2 regions of the Parashewanella tropica genome follow, and region 2 is predicted to be linked to the other one. Evidence: predicted binding sites of a transcription regulator. Region 2 holds the regulator's gene; the other holds the start of a gene.
What was found. Region 2 encodes LexA, which represses DNA repair genes until DNA is damaged. Its sites were predicted from a motif close to TACTGTATNNNNATACAGTA; they were not measured.

Region 1 (4,206 bases), 2.0 Mb from region 2:
GCTTAGTTCCGCCTGAACTAAGTTAACCGCTGGCTCAGCTTTTTTGGCTGGGCGATTCGATTTAGATTGAACTTGCTTAAAGTTACGATCTTTTCTCGGGCGTTTGGTGTTATTTCTAGGTGATGCTTTTTTATCAGCTCTATCACCACGTTGCTCAGCTGCTTTTGCTTCACGCTGTTTACGTCTTTCTTTCGCACGCTCTTGGCTTTCTTTTAGAGTTTGCTGCGCATGTTCAATGTGCTGCTCTTCTAATTCTCCACATGCATTACCTTCAAGGTCTACTCGAACAGCACCTTTTTTGATGCTTTTTAGGTAACGCCAGCTGCTGGTATAACGACGTAATGCAACTCTTAATTGAGTCTTGCTGATTTTTGACTCTTCCGCCAGTTTTTCAGCTAAATCTTGAAATAAACCAATTTTTAATGGTTTTGCTTCACCTTCAGCAATAAAACACTGAGGAAAAGTCTCATATAAATAAGCCAAAATGGCATTTGTGTCGGTCAACTTATCTGTTGATTCCATTATAACTTCCACGTTTACAAGGACATGAGCCGCATTTTATCAATGTAAATCGGCTGAGGTCGTTTATCTTAAAGCTTATGCTCAATCAACTTTACGCTTACGATTCAATCAACATTGATATAACCATAAAGTACAAAATTAATTACTCAGTTTGCTTGGAGTAAATATAACAATCAACCACAAGCAAGCCGCCTATTATAAGGTGCATCTGAACAATTGCGACTATGTTTTATTAAATTGCGCCCACTTTTTATCCAAATAGGCAAGTTTCTAAACTTGAAAGCAGCAATTCTAGGCCTTTCTGGTCATCTTCATCAAACCGCGAAAAGACTGGACTATCAATATCTAAAACTCCAATAACCTCTTTTCCATGACGAAACGGGATAACAATCTCTGAATTACTGGCTGAATCACAGGCGATATGACCTTCAAATTGATGAACGTCATCGATACGTTGAGTGGTATTTTGTTCAGCAGCCGTCCCACAAACACCTCGTCCCATAGGAATTCTGACACAAGCCACTTTCCCTTGAAATGGCCCCAGTACTAGCTGTTGATTTTCTTTGAGGTAAAATCCTACCCAATTAATGGTTTCAAGATGTTCGTTAAGTAGTGCGGAAAAATTTGCCATAGCGGCAATCTGATTAGTCTCACCTTCAAACAAAGCCAAAACTTGGCGGTTCAGGATATCGTAGAACTCTGACTTCATAGCGCTCTCTATTGAAATTGATTTAATTATGCCGCTTGTTTCTTTTCGGCTTTTTTCGCAGGTGATTTATTTGTAACACCACCTTTAAGTAGGGATAGTAAATCATCTTTATTAGAAGCTAAATAGTAAGCCATATCTTCAAGCTGTTTTTCTTCGATCTCAACTTCAGACTTTTCAAGAAAAGGGACTAGACTATCTGCGATATCCAACATTTTGTCGTATGCATCAGCTTCTTTTTTTGTTGTAAACGTCATCTTTTCTACACCTTCTCTAACCACTACAAATTGAGTTATTACCGCCATGATTTCCTCACACTGTATTTATGAACAGTAATAGAGTCGCAAAAGCTTAAGATTATTGCAACCTTTGAAAGAGAAGTTGTTAGATCATTATGATAAAACTTTGTTATTATTAAGCCATTGGAACTTTGGATTTTATTGGACAACGATTGGTGAGCAATTCTGCTACTCCTAAGCCGCAATCAGTTATTTTGTGTAAATCTTGCGATCTTGCAGTAACTCGTCGCGCCTTACCTTCAAATGTAAGAGCCCTCTGCCCTCGGTGCCATAGTGCGTTATATTCCGAACCTTTTTGTACAATTAATGGTGTTTTAGCCCTTTGTATCACCGCACTTATTTTATTCGTCCCAGCTAATTTGTATCCTGTTCTTGAGTTACATTTCTTCGGAAGTATCCGAACATCGACAGTTTGGGAAGGGGCATACGCCGTAATTGAACAAGGTTTTTACATCGTTGGAGTGGCTGTGGCTCTTGGAGCGATTATTGCGCCAGGAGCATTGTTACTTTCAATTTTGCTTCAAGTTTTAATTGTTAAGTACGGTCTTCATAAGCCGAGAATGCGTAAATATTTTCGATCTATTCTGAAAAAACATACTTTAATTAAACAATTTTCCATGCCTGAAATTTACGTTATCAGTATGTTTGTAACCGCCTTTAACTTGGGCGACTTTGCTGATATTTATCTGGGTATTGGCACATTTTGTTATGTGATGCTTTTTATATTGATGCTTTTTTTACAGCGAGAATACAATATTGACTATATGTGGGAGCAGTTACATGAATTCCAATAAGTCAACATACGAATCAATGACTCAAGGCAGCCATTTAAACCTATTAAGCTGCCCTAAATGTCAAATGGTTTGCTCTAATGAACTTGAAAAATGTCCTCGTTGTGAAAATGAGCTTGCTGTTCGTGACAAGTCCAGTTTACAAAAAGCTTGGGCTCTTTTGATCACAGCAGCGATTCTACTCATACCTGCAAATATTTACCCCATTAGTATTATTACCAAACAAGGTAAAGAAACTCACGATACGATTTTTTCTGGGATTTTACATACCATACATTTAGGTATGATCCCTATTGCAATCATATTATTTATCGCAAGTATTCTCGTTCCTTGGTTAAAAATTATTGGCTTAGCGACTTACTTGTCCGCCATAAGCTTTAACTTACCATTATCGAAACGATTTCTAATGAAGGGTTTCCATATCATAGAATGGATTGGCCGCTGGTCTATGCTTGATTTGTGCGTGATTTCACTCACAGTTGCACTCGTCAATATGGGGCAGTTATTAGACGCAAAACCTGGAATAGCAGCAACTCCTTTTGCATTAGTGATTTTATTCACTCAATTAGCTGCAAAAGTATTAGACACACGACTCCTTTGGGATCGATTGGAAAGCAATCATGACTCAGACTGAATCACCTAAAATAGTTAAAAAGAAATTATTTTCACCTGTATGGCTTCTACCCGTTGTCGCCTTATTACTGGGTATTTGGCTCCTTGCTAAGGGGATAAAAGATGCGGGTGAAGAAATCACCATTCATTTTCCAAATGCTACAGGGATCCAAATAGGAAAAACACTGGTTAAATACCAAGGGGTTAATGTAGGTAACGTTACTGATATTGCCATCGATGATAAACAGAAAGGTGTCATCGTTACGGTCAATATGAATTATCGTGGACAACCATTCTTAAAAGATAAAACCCAATTCTGGTTAGTTAGCCCTAAAGCGAGTATCACAAAAATCGAAGGATTAGATACGTTATTTTCAGGAAACTATATTGCCTTAAAGCCAGGTGAAGGTGAGAAAAGAACCGATTTTGAAGCAGTGCCTGAAGCACCACCTCAAATGCCAGCCAGTGAAGGCATGTTGTTAACCTTATACGCTGACGATTTAGGTTCAATTGATATCGGTGCCCACATTTTTTATCGCCAAATCCCTGTCGGCAAAGTAGTGAGCTACCGTCTAGATAATGCGGATAGAGTTGCTATTAGCGTATTTATTCAAAAGCGTTTTACGAATTTAATCAAACAAGATTCAAAATTTTGGAATATTTCTGGGGTAAAAGTTGATGCTTCTCTTGCTGGTGTAAAACTGGAAGCAGAAAGCCTCGCTTCATTGATAGAGGGCGGCATTACTTTTAGCTCACCTAAAGACAGCCTGTTAGCTGAATCAGGACAAATTTATAATCTTTTTGATTCAAAAGAAGAAGCACTTGGTGGTCAATCATTTATTTTGACCAGTGATAACTCACATGGCTTAAACAAAGGAAGCATGATTGTTTATCGTGGTGTATCTATAGGTCAAATCAATAATAAGCGAGTTACAGATAAAGGCGTTGAATTAGATGCTCGCATTCATTATCAATATGCAAACCTGTTAACGGCAAGTGCTAAGTTTTGGCTTGCGGGAGCAAAGTTATCACTTTCTGAATTCAAACACCCAGAACGACTAATCACAGGTCCTGTTGTTCAATTTTTCCCAGGGAAAGGAGCAAGTAAGAAAGAATATACTTTATTAACTTCGATCCCTGAAGTCGCAAAGCAAAAAAATGTCCCGATTGAAATTTCAAGTGAACAAAACTTTGGGCTCAAAAAAGACACCGTTATCAAATATCGAAACATAACTATCGGTAAAGTAAATGCTGTAAAACTGAGTAAGAACTTTCA
Region 2 (4,206 bases):
TCACCGAAGTCGACAGCTGGCGGTTGGTTAGGGAAACCACCTTGATTAACGGTTACTGGTAATTTGTCCCAGTTATCACGGATCCTTGAGTTACGAAACGCCGTTTCATTGTCGGTATCGATATAACTTGCTTCTGTGCTGATCGCCCAATTATCAAACTTGGTTTCAAATCCGACAGCGGCATCATAGGTTTTGGTATAACGATCATCAATCATGCTCAGTACATCAAACGTCATATCACTGAACTTAACGCTCTTTGCATAAGGCTTTTTAGCATTCACGCCTGTAAAGTCGGCATCAATAATGTTGGCAGCGTTAAAACCCCATACATACTCTTGACGCTTTTGCACAGAGGTATAATCGGTGTAACCACCATCAAAATAAAACTTGGTATCAGCATCTAACGCGTAATCCACACCAAGGGAATACACTTTACGCTCACGATCACCCCACGCTGGTGAAGAGTTCAGAGACTTAATTGCTTTAGCGCCTTCTGGCGCTTTGCCACTCGGGAAGTCACCTGTAATGTTGGAAAACTTGGAAACGCGAACTTGATCTTCACGGAAGGTACGCTCTAAGTAAGAAACACCAAGGATCACCCCCAGCTTTTCATCTTCACCGTCTAAATCCCAAACATTCCCCGTAACAATCGAGCCGCGTGGTGACCACTTTTTTGAAAGCTCACTGTAATGAGATTTAACGCTACCAGCAAAAGTAAAACCATCGAGGCTCAATGCATCAGTACGTTGAATATCCACTACGCCACCAATACCGCCCTCAATCAAATCCGCTGAAATGGATTTATACACTTTCACCGAGCCCACCAGCTCAGCAGGAATATCTTCAAAGCTGGCGAAACGGTTGATACTCACATCCGAAGAACCACCAAAGTAGTTACGGCCGTTCAGTAAGGTTGCCACTTCATCCAAACCACGAATGGCAATGCCAGAGGCTTCACCACGAGAACGGGTGATTTGAATCCCAGGAATACGCTGCAAAGACTCTGCAACGTTAATGTCAGGGAATTTACCAATGTCTTCTGCGGTGATCACATCCGACACTTCACTTGAATCTTTCTTCTGTGAAATCGAACTTACGATACTAGAACGAAGCCCAGTAACGATGATTTTTTCAACATCTTCATTAGATTGATTGTCGGTAGGCGTATTTGCAAGTGCCAATTGAGAACCAAAAATCAGTGACAAAGAACTTGCCACCACTGTGGGAGTCAGTTTTGTTTTCATTATCAATGTCCATATATGTTTATTTTTATAAGATACAGCATTAAATATGATAAATAATACATATAGAACAATCAACGACATTGAGGTATGTCTACTTAAAACGCAAGGTTTTTAAGTCAATAAAAAACAATGAGCTAGATTGTAGCGGTTAAATTTTAACTTCTTGAGTTCCATGCTTAATTGATTAACTCTTGCGCTACAGTAATTACTGTATATAATACCAGTAACACTGTATAGACAAACAGGCATTACGATGAGACCACTGACTCCAAGACAAGCTGAAATTTTAGAGCTGATCAAAAGTAATATTTCCGAAACGGGCATGCCACCGACACGCGCAGAAATTGCTCGCCGCCTTGGATTCCGAAGTGCCAATGCTGCCGAAGAGCATTTAAAAGCCCTAGCCAAAAAGGGTTACATTGAGATCATGCCGGGAACGTCACGTGGTATTCGTCTAACACAAGAAGTTACTGAACAAGAAACAGGGCTACCTTTAATTGGTCAAGTCGCCGCTGGTGCGCCTATTCTCGCTCAAGAACATGTTGAGCAGCATTATCAAGTTGATGCTCATCTATTTAAACCTGCTGCCGACTTTTTACTGCGAGTTCGTGGTGACAGCATGAAAGACATTGGTATCTTAGAAGGTGACTTATTAGCGGTACATAAGCAGCAACAAGCCAACAATGGACAAGTCGTTGTAGCGCGCTTAGAAGACGAAGTGACTGTTAAGCGTTTTGAACAAAAGGGAAATGTCGTTTACCTACATGCAGAAAATGAAGAGTATGCCCCTATAGAAGTTGATTTAACCTATGAGCAGTGTGAAATCGAAGGTTTAGCAGTCGGTGTGATACGCAATGGAGAATGGTTATGAGTATGCAATCAATAGGAACACAACACCATCCTGGACTTTGGCAAAGTGATAATGTTTGGCAGCCTCAAGCCATTAACACTGTGCAAACTCAGTCTTATGGGCTCACTGAACTTCAAACCCTTAGTCCACAACTGGCTCAGTTGAGCCATCAAGGGCGCTGGATAGTACTGATCAATCCGCCTAGCAATGACTACAAAACGATTTTGGCAAAAGCAGGGATAGCCATAAACAAAGTACTCTTGGTTCATACCAAAGACGAAGTCGAAACCTTATGGGCAATGGAGAAGGCACTGACTTCAGGCACCAGCAGCGCCGCGATTTGTTGGACCTCAAGCTTAGACATGAAAGATAAGCGCCGCTTACAGTTGATCACTAAAAGTGCTCGCGCCATGGGCATTATTTTCGAAACTGAAGCCGATATATCAAGCTCTATGCACAAAACGTCAACCATGACGGCTTACGCGCACTAAGGTTTCTGTAGTATTTGAGGCGAACTTCAATTATTACGGCATCGGTCTGAAGTTAATGACCTTTGCCTGAGAAGCAGCAGCTCTTCTTTATAGAGATAAACCTATCAGCGACTTCCTAACATTCCATAGTTTCTATTTCTCATTGTCACTGCAATTATTTTTTCATCACTTCTAGTCTGAATTTAAGCAAAATTTCAAAAACCTTAACTTGATCAATCGGTAAGCACCAAGTATGGTAACCTGAATAATAAATTAACAATTTATTATCATTTAATTGTTTTAATTAAAAGAAAGACATAAAAACCTAGCAAAATTCAATATGAATGCTTTGCTTAAAGTAAGGCAGAAAATTAAATCCGCTGAATTAGGTTGAAATGTCCCAGTGAAAAGCTGTCGTACTATTTGATTCGCTGTTAAGCGCCAAAGTGGAAACACCAAAGCAGTATGAAATAGCATTACCATTGTCGTACCGGAATAGACACGTCATATCGTCTCACCTCGGAGTTGTTGGAAATTAACCACTACGCTCTTAGATATCATCAAGCTTTTGGGAACCGGAGAGTTCGCATAGGGCTGTGGGATACTGTGTAACTCTTCTTTGTTTAGCAAAGGAGACGTCAAGTGAAGCGAGTGTTGTATTGTTTGTTGGGCGCACTGATGGTGCAGCCAGTTTGGGCCGAGTCGATGCGCCTGAATATGACCCAAGGGGTGACAGGGATAAGCCACGAAGTTTATCACCTGCACATGACTATTTTTTATATCTGCTGCGTTATCGGGGTGATTGTCTTTGGCGTGATGATCTACGCCATGATCATGCATCGCAAATCCAAAGGCGCTGTTGCCGCCAATTTCCATGAAAGTACCAAAGTCGAAATCTTATGGACCATCATTCCATTTGTGATTTTGATTGCCATGGCGATCCCTGCAACCAAAACCTTATTGGCGATGGAGGATCCCAGTAACTCCGACCTCACGATTAAAATCACTGGCTCACAGTGGAAATGGCATTACGACTATTTTGATAAAGGCGTGGGCTTTTACAGTGTCCTTGCCACCCCCAGAGATCAAATCGAAAATAAGCAAGCCAAGCAAGAACACTACTTACTTGAAGTCGATAAGCCATTAGTTCTCCCCACAGACCGTAAAATTCGTTTCTTAATGACCTCTGACGATGTGATCCACTCGTGGTGGATGCCTGCGTTTGCGGTGAAAAAAGATGCTATTCCCGGTTTTATCAATGAAGCTTGGGCTAGAATCGACAAACCGGGGACTTACCGAGGTCAATGTACCGAATTATGCGGTAAAGACCACGGTTTTATGCCTATTGTAGTGAAAGCCGTTGAAGGGCCAGAATTTGATACATGGCTGGCCTCGCAAAAGCAAGCGCAACTCCAAGCCGCAGCAAAAGCGAAAGCGGCTTTATCTAAAACCCTCACTAAAGACGAACTCTACAAAAAAGGCGAAAAAATATTTCTCGCCCACTGTGCGGCATGCCACCAGCCAACAGGCTTAGGTATTCCAGGGGTATTCCCCGCATTAAAGGGCGCTGAATATGTCTTAGGTCCAGCAGAAAAGCACATACATATTGTGAAATTTGGTTGGCCCGGCAGTGCCATGCCGC

Region 1: E2H97_RS07875 (YebG family protein) is a predicted target of LexA. The motif match lies at 1,544-1,563, and genes of this name have one in related genera.

Annotation. Positions count from the first base shown of each region.
Region 1 covers NZ_CP037951.1:1,846,053-1,850,258, reverse strand. The annotation lists gene proQ (RNA chaperone ProQ) at 1-522, opposite strand, end outside; gene E2H97_RS07880 (GAF domain-containing protein) at 773-1,231, opposite strand; gene E2H97_RS07875 (YebG family protein) at 1,258-1,533, opposite strand; gene E2H97_RS07870 (paraquat-inducible protein A) at 1,683-2,321, shown strand; gene E2H97_RS07865 (paraquat-inducible protein A) at 2,308-2,952, shown strand; gene E2H97_RS07860 (PqiB family protein) at 2,939-4,206, shown strand, end outside.
Region 2 covers NZ_CP037951.1:4,098,047-4,102,252, forward strand. The annotation lists gene E2H97_RS18200 (TonB-dependent receptor) at 1-1,244, opposite strand, end outside; gene lexA (transcriptional repressor LexA) at 1,498-2,115, shown strand; gene E2H97_RS18210 (cell division inhibitor SulA) at 2,112-2,585, shown strand; partial or broken gene coxB (cytochrome c oxidase subunit II) at 3,207-4,206, shown strand, end outside.